DNA from 4 places in the Halomonas sp. NYA30 genome. Region 2 is predicted to be linked to each of the others. Evidence: predicted binding sites of a transcription regulator. Region 2 holds the regulator's gene; each other region holds the start of a gene.
The links. The regulator PhoB, encoded in region 2, activates phosphate uptake and scavenging genes when phosphate is short. The targets are predictions, from matches to a motif close to TGTCATANNNNTGTCANA.
Positions count from the first base shown of each region.

Region 1 (3,843 bases), 1.3 Mb from region 2:
CTAGCGATTAGAAAGAAGTCCATTTCTCGGTGTCTTGCTTGCCACCAACCACGTGAGTCGGCAAGCCTTTGTTGGCCCGCGGCTGGCTGTCACGCGCTCTTGGCGCTGCGGGTAGCGCGCGTTGGTTTTGGCCGGTGGTCGCTCCTCTAAAGAACGATACCTCCTTCAACAACGCTTCCGCTTGGCTTTGCAATGAACGCCCTGCCGCACTGGACTCTTCCACCAAACTCGCATTCTGCTGGGTGACACTGTCCATTTGCGAGACGGCGGTGTTTACCTGCTCGATACCTTGGGACTGCTCGCGGCTGGCAGTGGCAATCTCACCCATCAACACCGAGACGCGCTTAACGCCATGGACGATACCTTCGAGCGACTTGCCTGCTTGGTTGACCAGGTTTGAGCCGGTGTCGACTTGGCCGATACTGTCCTCGACGAGTTTTTTGATATCTTTCGCGGCATCAGCACTGCGCCCTGCCAGGTTGCGTACTTCGTTGGCCACCACTGCAAAGCCACGACCTTGCTCGCCCGCGCGGGCGGCTTCCACTGAAGCGTTCAGCGCCAGCAGATTCGTCTGGAAGGCGATTTCATCGATCAAGCCGACGATACCGGCAATCTTGCGGCTTGAGGCGTTGATGCCTTCCATCGCTTTGACGGCTTGACCTGCGATCTCGCCCCCGGCGTTGGCTTGCTGGCTGACATCGTGCACGAGTTTGTCGGCTTCGGAAGCGTTGTCGGCGTTCTGGCGCACGGTCGAGGTGATTTCGTCCATCGAGGCCGCGGTCTCTTCGATATTTGAGGCCTGCTCCTGAGTACGGCGACTGAGATCGTCGGTGCCTAGCACGATTTCATCGGCGGCGACATTCACGGACTCGGCGTTATTACGAACGGACATGACCACCTGCGAGAACTTGGTTTCCATGCTCTTTAACGCCCTGAGCATCACGCCAAACTCGTCCTTGGCTGAAGCGTCGACGTTGTTATCGAGCCTGCCTTCAGCCATGGCATTGGCGAGTGCTTGCGCCTTGCCCAGCGGCGTCATGATGCCGCGAATCAACCACATTGAGAGCAGGATGCCGAAGATGATTGCCGCCACCATAACGCCTATAACGAAGTTGCGCGTCCAAGCATAGTCGCTTGCTGACTGCTGGTTATTGGCGGCGGCTTGGGCGCTGTTAAGGTCGATAAGGCCCTGAATCGCCGTGAGCACTTTAGGGTATTCAGCACGTAGCGTGGTGGTGGCTATCTCTCTGGCGGCGTCATAATCATTGCCAATCATTGCCGCGTTAATATCGTCAATACCGGCACGCAGACTGGCTAGCGACACGATAAAGCTTTCGGCTACCGCACGCTCTTGATCACCAGAAACACGCTCAGGGAAGTAATCATTCCAGGCGGCGTCGATAATGGCATCGTTTTCCGCAACCTCTTGTTTCGTTGTTATAGCAGATGCCGGGGTTCGATCGCGCTGCTCGGCCGTTATCTTAACCCGGTTGCCGAGCAGTGCTTGGTTGACCTTAATAAGATCACCCAAGGTGAGTAAGTTCCCCTCATAAGTCCTGTTGAGGGCATCGTTGGTTTTGCTGAGACTGTAGAGACCGATAATACCGACAACAATTAACATCAAGATACACGCGCCTAAACTCACGGCAAGCCGCAGTTTAACGCTTCGATTCAGAAGTAGCATGGGGGATCTCGTGAAAGCCCGCAGCGCGTTGCATTGGGCAGGTGGAAGCCATCTCGGTAACTTCAAGCGTTTAGACCCAACGCATCTTGATACCAAGCAAAATGCATTATCGGCACGCGCACAGAAACATTAAATTTTTTTAACTTATAAAGCGCCAATTTCTTATGTCATTACATGCTACCCGCCCCCTTTGATGGTCATTAACTTATCATCTGCATGACACAGCTTTGTCACCTAGGAGCGCTAACGTTGCATTGTGAGTCACAATCAAGTGAGCTCATACATTACAGAAGGTGATCCAATGGAGCCTGTTCAATCCTCTGACTTAATGCTCCGCATCGAGAAAATGGGGGTGACATATCCTGGGAATGTTCTCGCACTCCGACCCACCACCGTTGATTTCCACAAAGGGGAGTTTACGGTTCTACTCGGTCTTTCCGGTGCAGGTAAATCTACGTTACTGCGCTCCCTCAACCACTTGGTGCGGCCCAGCACCGGCAAAGTGATATCGGCTGAACTAGGTGCACTCGAAACCATTACTACGGTACGCCGCCATCGGTGCAAAACCGCCATGGTTTTCCAGCACCATCAGCTCATTGAACGCCACACTGCGCTCCAGAATGTGCTGATGGGTCGGCTTGCTTACCACAGCACCTGGCGCAGTTTGTTTCCGCTACCCAGGCAGGAACAGGAGCTTGCCCTGCACTGCCTGGATCGCGTAGGCCTGGCTGAGAAGGCGCTTACCAGGGTCGATCAGCTTTCCGGAGGGCAGCAGCAGCGCGTGGGCATTGCTCGTGCCTTGGCGCAGCAGCCCGCCATGATCCTGGCGGACGAGCCAGTGGCCAGCCTTGACCCGGCAACCTCTGAGCGAGTGCTTACATTACTGCGAGACATATGCCGTGAAGATGGTATTACCGCCATCATTTCACTGCACCAGCTGGAATATGCCCAGCGGTTTGCTGACCGCATTATTGGTCTAGCGAATGCCCAAATCGTTTTCGATGCAGCCCCGGCACAGTTACAGCAATGCCACCTAGATGAGATTTACCACGGTGCGCCAGGGGTTTTGCCCGAAGCCGATGAAACCACCAACCCCACCCCTCAATCCGCGAATACCCCTTCGATAAAACTGGAGATTGCACAATGAAACCGCTATTCAGCTTTTTCTTCGCTATCTGTCTTATGGCTGGAATGACCGTGTCGGCCTTAGCTGCGGATCCTGATCCAAACCCAGACCTGTTAAAAGTCGCACTGCTCCCTGATGAAAACGCTTCTGAACTGATCAAACGCAACCAGCCATTGAAAGACTATCTTGAAAGCACGCTTGGCAAAGAAATTGAGCTAATTGTCACTACAGATTACTCCTCCATGATCGAAGCCATGCGTTTTGGTCGCATCGACCTCGCCTACTTCGGGCCCCTCTCCTATGTGATGGCAAAAAGCAAAAGCGAGATCGAACCCTTTGCGGCCATGATTGTGGATGGCAAGCCCACCTACCGCTCCATCATTATTGCCAATGTCGATTCCGGCGTTGAGTCTTATGCCGATATCGAGGGCATGAAGATGGCCTATGGCGACCGAGCCTCCACTTCAAGCCACCTGATTCCCAAAACCGTGTTGCTTGAATCGGCTGGTTTGGAAGCAGGAGAGGACTATGAAGCCCATTTTGTTGGCTCCCATGATGCCGTGGCGGTGAACGTTGCCAATGGTAATGCAGATGCAGGGGGACTATCGGAAGTGATCTTTGAACATGTGATGGACCGCGGCCTGATAGGTCGCAGCAAGGTTAGGGTGTTGGGTCACAGTGGGGAGTATCCGCAGTACCCCTGGGCGATGCGTTCCAACTTGAGCCCGGAACTCAAGCAGGAGATACAAGACGCTTTCATTAGCATTGATGATGAAGAAATCCTGAGCAACCTGAAAGCCGAAGGTTTCGCCGTTATCACTGACTCCGATTACGATGTGATCCGGGAAATGGGTAGTCTGCTCAACCTTGACTTCGCCAAGATGTAAGGGGGCATTATGAATCAGACCAAAACGGATCCGCCGGCCCTTTCTTCATTTTCTCCTGACGCGGTGCTGGCCGAACACGCGCGCGGCTGGCGGAGTAAGCTCTTCCAAGTGGGCTCGTTACTGGCAGTGGTTCTCCTGGCTAGTTG
Region 1 is NZ_OZ334477.1:3,163,442-3,167,284, forward strand. It holds gene ACWI0H_RS14750 (methyl-accepting chemotaxis protein) at 8-1,684, opposite strand; gene phnC (phosphonate ABC transporter ATP-binding protein) at 1,986-2,831, shown strand; gene phnD (phosphate/phosphite/phosphonate ABC transporter substrate-binding protein) at 2,828-3,697, shown strand; gene phnE (phosphonate ABC transporter, permease protein PhnE) at 3,707-3,843, shown strand, end outside.
Region 1: the regulator PhoB is predicted to act here: its motif matches at 1,902-1,919, upstream of phnC (phosphonate ABC transporter ATP-binding protein).

Region 2 (3,843 bases):
AGGTATGGTGCGAGAGGTCGCTTACGGAGCCCTATACAAGACGTGAAGCGGGAAATGAGCAGCGAAAAAGCGCCCCTTTACCAGGGTGGGATTCAATCTGTAATTGCGCATCGTGGCGTAATAGTACGTGCTTAACGATCGCCAAGCCTAAGCCAGTGCCGCCAGTTGCGGTGCTACGGCCTTTATCGACACGGTAAAAACGTTCGGTTAGTCGGGGAATATGGACGGGATCAATGCCTTCACCATTGTCTTCCACATCAATACAGCCGCCGCCAGTCGCGCTAGCTTTCCAGCGTAAGGTGATGTGGCTACCTGCTGGCGTATAGCGAACGGCATTGAAGGCGAGGTTAGAGATGGCGCTACGAATCTCCTGTTCACTACCCAGCAGGCGTGCATCGCTTTCAAGCGCGACAGTAATGGTATGACGCTGATTCGACAGCGCCAGCGCATCATCACAAATGCTTTGTAGCAAAGGCCCTAGCGACAGCGGATGGTGATCTTTCCCACCCTGGTCGATTTCCAACCGGGAGAGCAGCAATAGATCATTGACCAGATTTTGCATTCGCTGCGTCTGTTCCTGCATCTGGTTGATGCTTTTACCCAAACGCGGAGGCAACTGGTCAGCAATATCGCTGTAGGTTTCCAGATAGCCGGAAAGGACGGTTAGCGGCGTGCGCAGCTCGTGAGAGACGTTGGCAACAAAGTCGCGCCGCATCTGTTCCAGGCGGTGCAAGCGCGTGATATCCCGAGCCATTACCAGCCGTTCATCGTCGCCGTACAGGGTAATTTGATACTGCAGGATTCGACGCTCATCAATCGGCGACGTCAGCGTTAGCGGCTCGCCATACTCTCGCGCGTTAAAGTAGCGGATGAAGCTTGGCTCACGCAGTAGGTTGGTAATGTGCTGACCACGATCATGGGCAGTTTGTAGCCCCAGCATGTTCGTTGCAGCGCTGTTCCACCACTCCAGATCACCGTGGCGGTCGAGCATGACCACACTGTCGCGCATCGCTTCAGACGACTCTTGAATACGGGCCAAGGTAGCGCGCAGCCGACTTTGCGTTATACGCTGGCTTTTCTGATAGCGGTATAAACGATCAAACAATTCACCCCACATACCGTGAGCGGCAGGAGGCTCATCGTGAGGATGTAGGGTTAGCCATAAATAAAGTTTGCGTAGCTGCCGCAAGTGATAAAACAGACATACTGCAAGCCCTGCCGCAAGCCCTAGCCCTGCTGAGCCCAATAACCAGCCTAAGCAAGTACCCAGTGTGGCCAGCCACGCTAGACGCCACAGTTCACGGCTCCATAGGCGCACATTTACACCCGTGCAGAGAAACGGTATCCGGTACCCCGAACCGTTTGAATCAGGTTTTGATGCACATCGCCCAGCGCTTTTCGTAAGCGGCGAATATGCACATCGACCGTACGCTCTTCGACATACACATTGCCACCCCATACTTGGTCAAGCAATTGGCTACGTGTGTAAGCGCGCTCTTGATGGGTCATAAAAAACTGCAGAAGACGATACTCGGTCGGTCCCATTTCCAACGCTTTGCCGTGAGCGCTTACCCGGTGGCTTACCGGATCAAGCAGCAGGCCATTAATCTCAATCGGATCTTCAACGCCACGCGGCGTCGCGCGGCGCAGCACTGCTTTTAACCGTGCCACCAATTCGCGGGGCGAAAAGGGCTTGGTGATATAGTCATCGGCACCGGCTTCAAGCCCTTGGATTTTATTATCCTCTTCGCCTTTAGCGGTGAGCATAATAATGGGGATCTCGGCGGTGGCTTCTTCGCGCTTCAACCGCCTAGCCAGTTCAATACCGCTAGTGCCGGGCATCATCCAGTCAAGCAGCAATAAATCAGGTTGGTGGTCAACCACCATGGCATGAGCATCCTGGGCGTTATCTGCTTCGAGCACACGGTAGTCAGCCATTTCCAGCGCTACCGCGATCATCTCGCGAATCGACGATTCATCATCGACAATCAGAACGGTTTTGGCGGTCATACCAGAGCCTCACGGTGTGCAAAAAAGCCAGTTCAAAGAAAACAGTTCAATGACATGTCAGTGACGATAACACCATGACTTGATGACAGTTACATGACAATGGCAGTTACTGACCCACCGCAGGCCACCAACTTAGCGCAATACCAGCAAAAAGCAGCAGCCCCGACCAGTGATTATTCAGAAACGCCTGGAAACAGGGATCTCGCTCCTGATAACGAATTAAGCGCTGTTGATGCAGGAAAGTCGCCGCCATTGCAGCGAGCCCTAGCCAAAAGAACCCACCTAACCCGACCCGCCAGCCTACCCATGCCAGCAACCCCAGGGTGGCTACCTGAAGTAGGCCGATTATCAGGCGATCCGCGTCGCCAAACAGCACGGCTGTCGATTTAATGCCAATTTTTAAATCATCGTCGCGATCGACCATGGCATATTGCGTGTCGTACGCCACCGTCCATAGCACGTTTGCACAGAAAAGCAGCCACGCTTCCAACGGCACATGGCCCAGCACGGCGCCAAAGGCCATTGGAATTGCCCATGAGAATGCCGCCCCCAGCACCACCTGGGGAAAGTGGGTATAACGCTTCATGAACGGGTAAATAACCGCCAGAAATACCCCACCCAGCGAGAGCAGAACCGTAAACCAATTAGTCAGTAACACCAGAATAAACGCTGCGGCCACCAAACCAATAAACAGCAATTGAGCCTCGGTTTCGCTGATTCGACCTGTGGCGAGCGGGCGATGCTTAGTACGTTTCACATGGCCATCGAAATGGCGATCAGCATAATCGTTCACCACGCAGCCAGCCGCGCGCATGACGTAAACACCGGCCACAAAAATCAGCAGCACATCACGGCCGGGTACCCCTTCAGCGGCAATCCACAGCGCCCAAAGCGTCGGCCACATCAACAGCCAAGTGCCAATGGGTCGATCCAAACGCATCAGCTGTATAAAATCTGCCACGCGAGCCCATCCCTTCGGCCGCAACAGTGAACGATCCATGCTTACCTCACGAAAAATAAGATGCAGGCGCTAGCCTAGCGCGATGGCAGATCAAGGTCATCCGCCATCGCACGCAAAAAATACTCCTGCACCAATAACGACAGCCCGCCGTGATAAAACACCGAGCGTCGGCCCCAGGTACAGTCACTTTCGATACCGTTCATACAAGCAAATAAGGGGGGATGGGAGGTGGCCTCAAGCGGCCCGCGAATTAAACCTGGCTGACGAAATAACCAACTGCCTAGCGAGCGCTCACCTAACCCTTCCAAACGCTGGCCCTTTAACTGCGTGAGCGGGGCGACGGAGCGCGCCACCACCCACGGTGTATTATCTAAACATAGCGCTACTTCACGCAGCCATGCGTAGCGTTTGGGAGCAATGCCCAACGCCCGTGCCTCATCCTCTCGCGGCCAGCCTACGCCCTGGCGTAGCAGTCGAACGCGAAACTGCTTTTCACCTCCTGCGACTATTAAACGGGCGGTTAATGAGTCGGTTGAGGCAACCCACTGCCACCAGGAAGTACTCATGGCAGGTCGCGCCGCACTAACAGGTCGCCAGCGCGAAAAGTGAGGAGTTTGCCGAAAAGCTGCAGGCGTCATCAAGTTCTCCAGGGCAATAAACGGGTCGGCTAGTGTAACATGCAGCACTAACAGGCTTTTGTTTCAGCGACTTTTTTGGTGTCTGCATGCCCCCCTCACAACCAGAGCTCTCTTCATCCCACGCTGCGCTGGTCATTATTGGCACGGGAATGGCCGGGATTGGCTTAGCCCGCGCACTGCGCCGTCTCGGTGATCAGCGGTCAATCACGTTGATTAGTGCTGACAGCGGTGACG
Region 2 is NZ_OZ334477.1:4,476,179-4,480,021, reverse strand. It holds gene phoR (phosphate regulon sensor histidine kinase PhoR) at 32-1,318, opposite strand; gene phoB (phosphate regulon transcriptional regulator PhoB) at 1,321-2,010, opposite strand; gene ubiA (4-hydroxybenzoate octaprenyltransferase) at 2,117-3,010, opposite strand; gene ACWI0H_RS20770 (chorismate--pyruvate lyase family protein) at 3,046-3,609, opposite strand; gene ACWI0H_RS20765 (NAD(P)/FAD-dependent oxidoreductase) at 3,696-3,843, shown strand, end outside.

Region 3 (3,843 bases), 360 kb from region 2:
GAGCCGTGGGCGGCCAAAAGGGGTTATGTTCCACAGCGACCAGGGCAGTCATTATACGAGCCGTAAGTTCCGTCAGACACTCTGGAAATGCCAAGTAAAACAAAGCCTAAGCCGACGTGGTAATTGCTGGGATAATGCGCCAATGGAGCGTTTCTTCAGGAGCTTAAAGGTTGAATGGGTGCCAACGTATGGCTATCGCTCATTCTGGCAGGGGCAGCATCATATCGTGAACTATTTAATCGGGTATTACAGCCAGCTTAGGCCTCACCAGCATAACGGTGGTATGAGTCCGAACCAGGCAGAGGAAAAGTACTGGGTTAACTATAAAGCGGTGGCCAGTTTTACTTGACCACTACACTTAGCCGCTTGAGGGGGGTAATGGGAGAAGGCCCAAAGGTAAGCGGATAACGTGGGAAACGATCAAGATTCATATAAAATCTCCTACTTCTAAGCGAGAAAGAGCGGCATAAAAACTGCCTAGCGAGGGTAGATGTGAAACCTTGGCGTGCTCGCAAATTTTTATATTTAGCACCGTTTTATAGTAAGCGGTGACGTTATTATTTGTGTTGCAAATTATCTGTTTTATAGGCAATAAAAAGTGATATAAATAAATATAATCAGTTTTAAATTTTGCTAAACAGACAATAAGGACACTGTTAGTGTGTGCAAAGCGATCACTTTCGCGCTCAGATGCCGACCAGCCAGCGGGTGACCTGGATCGTATCGATAAGCGTATCCTCAAGCTGCTTCAGAACGACGCCACGCTTTCCAATGTGGCCTTGGCCGAGCGCGTTAACCTAAGCCCTGCGGCCTGCCTGCGCCGAGTGGAAAGGCTTAAGCGGGATGGGGTGATCAGTCGGATCGTGGCGCATCTGGACCCGGAACAGCTCCAAGCAGGCATGGTGGTATTGATTGGCGTGGTGTTGGATCGCTCGACGCCGGAATCCTTCGCCGCCTTTGAGGAGGCGGCCCAGAAGGTGTCAGGCTGTATGGAGTGCCACGTGGTCACCGGGGAGTTTGACTATTTCATGTTGGTACGCACGCGGGACAGCCAAAGCTTCAACAGGCTGCATGCTGAACAGTTGCTCTATCTGCCTGGAGTGCGCCAGATCCGCTCATTTATGGGGCTGCGGGAGGTAGTCTCGACCCATCAGGTGCCGATTTAGTGATGTGTTAAGGCGAAGAAGAGGGCTCAGGACGGGTAGCTAACCACAGAGCGATCATTATAAGGAAAGCGACCACACCCCAGCGCAGCCAGCCCTGGTCGAGTGACCAGACCACGATCAATGCACTCAACGCGATCATGCTGACGGCTGCGAGCTTGGCACGCCGGGGAATGGCGCGCTCTTGCTCCCAGGTGATCAGCAATGGCCCGACATAGTGGCGGGAGCGGATCCAGACTTCAAAGCGCGGTGAGCCTTTGGAGGCACAGTAAACTGCGATCAGCATAAAAATAGTGGTGGGCATTAGCGGTAAAAAAATACCCACCAGCCCCAGGCTGAAACTAATAGCCGCCAACGCCACCCATATGATGCTGATCAGTCTCATCCTTGCTCCCGATTGGCTCGCTGTTACTCAATGCATTGCATTATGTGTTAATAAGTATGGTCTTATATCACGGCTTCGCCATGCAGGTGGTTAGTCTTCATATAAATGCAGACACTCCGTCATCGTCCTGTCATTTAGCTTGTTTAGTGTCTCCTAACGTTCAATCGTTGGCATACAAACGATCAGGGGGAGACCACCATGAGTAAAGAGATCGAAGATCATCGCCTGTTTAACCGCAGTAGCAATCAGCCTTTTGCTGAGGTATTAGCGCGGCACGTATCCCGACGTGATGTGATGCGCGGCGGCTTGGGAGTCGCTGCTGCCTTGATGCTCAGTTTTGGTGGCGCTGCACAGGCGTTGGCTTCCAGTGGTGCGCAGAAAACACCCCTGACGCTCGCCTTTGAAGCGGTACGCGGATCCCTTACCGACGCGATTGTGGTGCCGGAAGGCTATGTGGCCCAGGTGTTGGTGCCTTGGGGCACGCCATTGAGCACAGGCGATGCGTGGCAGGCCGACCAAACCATGACACCTGAGCGGCAGGCGGAAAGTGTCGGCATGCACCATGATGGCATGGCCGGTTTTGCCTTGGACGCCGACAACGCCTCGCGTCGTTTCGTGCTGGCGCTCAATAACGAATATATCGACCAAGCCGCACTATGGGCACCTCAGGGCGGCCCCACCAATGCCGAAGAGGGCCAGCGGCCAGCAGATGAGTCGCGCACCGAGATCAACGCTCACGGTGTCACGCTTGTCGAAGTCGAAAAAGACGCCAATGGCCAATGGTCGCATGTGCCGGGGTCGCGCTATAACCGCCGCTTCACCAGCGCAACGGTGATGGAGCTTTCCGGGCCCGTGGCTGGCAGTGACTACGTCAAGACACAGTTCTCTCCGACAGGCATGCAAACCCGCGGCACGAACAATAATTGCGGTAATGGGTTAACCCCCTGGGGAACCTATATTGCCTGTGAAGAGAACTGGCCCGATATCTTCGTCAATCGTGGCGAACGCTTTCAGGACGACGCCCGCATCGGCATCCCAACGGACAAAAGCCGCTATGGTTGGGACACATCCGCAGGCGATGCCTCCGAGGAGAATGGTGAGTTCGCCCGCTTTGATATCACCCCGCGTGGCGAACGGGCGGAGGATGATTATCGCAACGAGGCACGCACCTTCGGCTATCAGGTGGAGATTGACCCCTATAGCGGAGTGCGGGCCGTCAAGCGGACAGCGCTTGGGCGTTTCCGCCATGAAGGATGCTGGTTAGGCAAGCTGGAAGCCGGTCAGCCGGTGGTGTACTACTCGGGGCACGATGCCCGCAACGAGTATGTGTATAAATACGTCTCCGACGCTGCCTGGGATCCCGCCGATGCCAATCGCCCCGGTGAAGCGTATGACCGTCTTGTCATCGGCAGCAAATACCTGGACAACGGCACGCTGTTCGTGGCCCGTTTTCATGCTGATGGCAGCGGTGAATGGCTGCCGCTAACACCCAGTGCTCAAACGCGTGATGGCCGCACATTGGCAGCGGCGCTGGGGCTTGCCAGCGATGATCAAGCAGGCATTATCATCAATACCTGTGACGCGGCGGATTTGCTGGGCGCCACGCCGATGGATCGTCCTGAGTGGGCATCTGTCGATCCTGCCTCAGGCGATGTCTATCTCACGCTAACCAATAATAGCCAGCGCACCGCTGAGGACTCCTCGCCGACGTACACCAACGACGGCGAGCGGCTTGAGCAGAATGGCGTCGGTTACGATCTGGCACCGACCAACGCCGCCAATCCACGTGCCAATAATGAGGCGGGACACATCATCCGTTGGCGTGAAAGTCGTCTGCCGAACGCCTTTGCCTGGGAAGTGTTTGTGTTTGGTGCGGCGACCGATGATGCGGATAACCACTCGGGCCTGACGGAAATGAACCAGTTTGCCAGTCCCGACGGGCTATGGTTCGACGAGCGCGGCGATGGGCAGGGTATTCTCTGGATCCAGACGGATAACGGCTATGAAGGTATCACCGAGTACACCAACGACCAGTTGCTTGCGGTCGTGCCTAACGGTCTCGATGATATTCAAGGCACCGGACCCGTCATTAACAGTAGCAACCAGCAGCAGCTCAAACGTTTTGCGGTGGGGCCGAACGGCTGCGAAGTGACCGGCATCTTTGCCACACCTGATAAAACCGCGCTGTTTATCAACATTCAGCATCCGGGCAATTGGCCAGCCGATGCTAGCGCGCTGGTGCAAGACGCTACGGTTGCCGCCAGTGGTCAAGTGCGCCCCCGCGCAGCGACCGTG
Region 3 is NZ_OZ334477.1:4,112,852-4,116,694, reverse strand. It holds one part of gene ACWI0H_RS19120 (IS3 family transposase) at 1-349, shown strand, start outside; gene ACWI0H_RS19115 (Lrp/AsnC family transcriptional regulator) at 660-1,166, shown strand; gene ACWI0H_RS19110 (YbaN family protein) at 1,174-1,548, opposite strand; gene ACWI0H_RS19105 (PhoX family protein) at 1,747-3,843, shown strand, end outside.
Region 3: the regulator PhoB is predicted to act here: its motif matches at 1,666-1,683, upstream of ACWI0H_RS19105 (PhoX family protein).

Region 4 (3,843 bases), 990 kb from region 2:
AAGTACCAGTACCCACCAAGGCACCAGCGCAGAACCACCAATTTCGCCGCCGGTTTGCACTACGCTGATCACCGCTGCTAGCGGGCCTACCGCATTTGCCACATCGTTAGAGCCGTGGGCAAACGCCATGGCACAGGCGGTAAAGATCATTAACACGCCGAACACGCGCTCAACGTTGGCATAGCCAAAGTGATCGTTCGCATTGTGCTCAAACTTGATACGACGCTGCAAAATCAAGCCGATGCCCATAATCACCAGGCCCAGCAGTATCGACAGTAGCAGGCTCTGATTGAAGGTTAGATCCAGCCCCACGTGGGATAACCCTTTGGTCAGCGTGACCATCGCAACGATGAAACCGACCAGAAATACATAGCCGGGCACGTAGCGTTTGGCGGCCGTGAACGGGTTGGCATCTTCAAAAATCAGGTGATGAACCGATTTAAACAGCAAAAAGCCAATGGTGCCTGCCAACAAGGGCGATACCACCCAGCTAGCGGCAATCGTGCCGACGGCGCCCCAGTCCACCATGGCGGGCCCGAGTCCTGCGACCGCAAAGCCCACAATAGCGCCGACAATCGAGTGGGTCGTGGAAACCGGCCAGCCTTTCATGGACGCCACCAGCAGCCAGGTGCCAGCGGCTAGCAGCGCTGCCAGCATGCCGTATACCAGCAGCTGCGGATCATCCTGCAACAATTCAGGATCGATAATCCCTTTGCGGATCGTGTTGGTCACCTCACCGCCAGCTAACCACGCGCCTAAAAACTCGAAGACGACAGCGATTAGAATGGCTTGCTTGATGGTGATCGCTTTCGACCCCACCGAGGTTCCCATGGCGTTGGCAACGTCATTGGCGCCCACGCCCCAGGCCATGAAGAAGCCAAACAAACAGGCCAGGATAATGAAGATGTCACCGTGCTGGGCAATAATCTGCATGAAAGGTCCCCTTAGCGGGCAGTCAGGATCTGCAGGCGGCTACCCACGCGCTCGGCGCGATCGGATAGTTCGCCAACCCATTCAATGATTTTGTAGAGGAAGATCACGTCTACTGGCGGTAGCTGGCTCTCAAGCGAGAACAGTTGGCGACGGATCGTCACCTGTTGATCATCGGCTTGGTGCTCAAGGGTGTGCAGTTCACGGATCATGTTCTGCATAACGTCGGAGACGTTTTTGCCAAAGCCGGATTCGAGCAGATCCTTGAGTTCTTCCAATGCCTGGCGGGCTTGGGCAACACAAGCAACACTGGTACGGATGTAATCGCGCATTGCATCGGCCAACTCATCCGGCACGCGCATTTTACGCCCCAACATAATGCCGGTAATGTCACGCACCTTGTTGGCGATCTTGTCCTGCACGCTGATCAGGTCGAGCAGATCAGAGCGCGACACCGGTAGGAACATGGTGTTAGGCAGGTTCAAGCGCAGCTCGGTTTTCAGCGTATCGGCGTCATGCTCTAAGCGGGTGACGTTTTCACGCAATTCAGCCGCTTTGTCCCAGTCATCAGCAAGCGTTGCTTCAAAAAACGGCAACAGCTGGTCGGCACATTCATTTGCCTTGACGATATGGGCCAATAACGGCTGGAATGGCGAGCGGCCAAACATCGAAGAAAAAGGATTGGAGGTAACCATAATGCCTTTTAGCCTGTTTTCGGGAAGCCTGGAAATGGCGGCGCCAGTATAAAGAGTGCGCCCGCCGCCGTCATGAAAAGTTCATAAATGTAATCAAATATTCATTTAAATGTCACGATAACGAGGTGGCGAGCGTCATGAAAAAACCCATCCCTATGGAAGTAGAACTGAAACTTGCCCTTGCGCCAGAGGGGCCTGCCGCGTTGTGTAACCACCCGTTTCTAATATCAAAACCCTCACACCAGCACGCGTTGACCAATACGTATTTTGACACCCCAGAAGGCGATTTAGCGAAGGCGCATATTGCGCTACGCTTGCGCAAAATAGATGGCAAAGTACTGCAAACGGTGAAAACCGCTGGTCAGGGCGGTGGCGGATTATCTCAACGACAGGAGTGGGAGTGGCAAGTTCCTGGCCACGAACTGGATCTGGTAGCCCTTGCCGAACTCCCGCCCTTTCAAGGCCAGCTTAGCAGCGTGCTCAATGCCCTCGCCCCCCAACTCAGCACCGATTTCACGCGGCGCAGCTGGCAGCTAACCGATGGCTTAGTAAACCCAGGCTCAACCAACCAGCGCTGTCATATCGAGCTGGTGCTGGATGAAGGCGACATTAGCAGCGGTGGCTACCGCACCCCCATCCGGGAGGTAGAACTGGAATTAAAGGACGGCGACCCGGAGACGCTGTGGGCATTAGCACTGACACTTTCAAAACAGGTGCCGCTGCGCCCGTCAGATAGCAGCAAAGCATCTCGTGGTAATGCGCTTAGCAATCAGTACTGGCCACTTCCCGAGGCGCACTCCCCGGCAGAGTGGCTGCACCGCGCAACGCTGGCGCTGGACGCCTACCACGACAGCCAGCAGGCAAGCTTTCTAACCGCTGCCCAACAGGCTTTAGCCAACCTCGCCGACCACCCCACGCTGGATGCCGATGCCCGCGTGTACGCTCAGGCGTTACTAGACGGTTTAAAAGCCGACGGCCAGCCCAGCACGGCTTACGGTAACGCTGCGTTGGTACTGGCCCATCGCTTGGCGTACCAAACCGAGCTACGCTAACGGCTTAATGCTATTTAAGGACTGTTTTTAAGGACTGTATTGAGGCCCACTTCAGGATGATGCGATGAATTTAAACCTAACCCCCGGTGCGGAAGGCCTGCGTACCCGCCTGTTCCATATTATTTTTGAATCTGACACACCGGGCGCAAAAGCCTTTGATATCGCTTTGATTGTGGCGATTTTAGTGAGCGTCGCAGTCATACTGATGGGCAGTATTGAGATTTACGCCGAGCGCTACGGCCACATCTTCTTCTACATCGAGTGGGTATTAACCGTACTTTTTAGCTTAGAGTTGCTGGTGCGAATTTACTGCCTGGAGCGCCCTTTACTCTATCTAAAAAGCTTTTACGGAATCGTCGACTTAGTCGCTATTTTACCTACCTGGTTAGTACTGCTGGTGCCGGGTGCCCATGGGTTAGTGATTGTGCGCCTACTGCGGGTACTGCGCATTTTCCGCATTTTGCGCCTGATGGAGTTTGTCGGCGAAGCAAGCCTATTAATGGATGCTCTCAAACGCAGCCTTCGTCAGATACTGCTTTTTTTCTCGGCTATTTTTATGGTGGTAACGCTGTTTGCGGCCTTGATGTACACCATTGAATCTCCCGAAGCGGGCTTTACCAGTATTCCCATGTCGATGTACTGGGCCATCGTCAGCATGACCACGGTTGGCTATGGCGACATTGTCCCCGCCACCGCTTTAGGCAAAGCCATCACGATGATTCTGATGCTGCTGGGCTACTCGATTATTGCCGTTCCTACCGGGGTATTCTCCGCTCAGGTGATTCGCTCAATTCGCGAGGACCGCTACTCCGAGGAAGCCTGCCCCGGCTGCGGGTACGACCGACATGAGAAGCGAGCCCGCTACTGCCTGCGCTGCGGCACTTGGCTAGATGAAGATAGCGAAGACCCGCGTAAGAAAGACGAAAACAAAGACGAGCAGGCAGACCCGCCTTCGGACTAGCTTACTGACGCATGAATCTAGGGCTGGAAGGGCGCGATATCACCGCGCCCTTCGCGGATGATGGTGGGCGGTAGTTCACGCAGGTCGATAACGCTGGTGGGGTCTAGATGGCAGGCGCCGCCGTCGATAATGGCGTCCAGATGGGCGCCAAAACGCTCGCGGATCTCTTCTGGGTCGTTCATGGGCAGATCATCGCCTACCGGAA
Region 4 is NZ_OZ334477.1:855,204-859,046, reverse strand. It holds gene ACWI0H_RS03975 (inorganic phosphate transporter) at 1-933, opposite strand, end outside; gene ACWI0H_RS03970 (TIGR00153 family protein) at 945-1,625, opposite strand; gene ACWI0H_RS03965 (CYTH domain-containing protein) at 1,763-2,677, shown strand; gene ACWI0H_RS03960 (ion transporter) at 2,742-3,638, shown strand; gene ACWI0H_RS03955 (L-threonylcarbamoyladenylate synthase) at 3,656-3,843, opposite strand, start outside.
Region 4: the regulator PhoB is predicted to act here: its motif matches at 1,725-1,742, upstream of ACWI0H_RS03965 (CYTH domain-containing protein).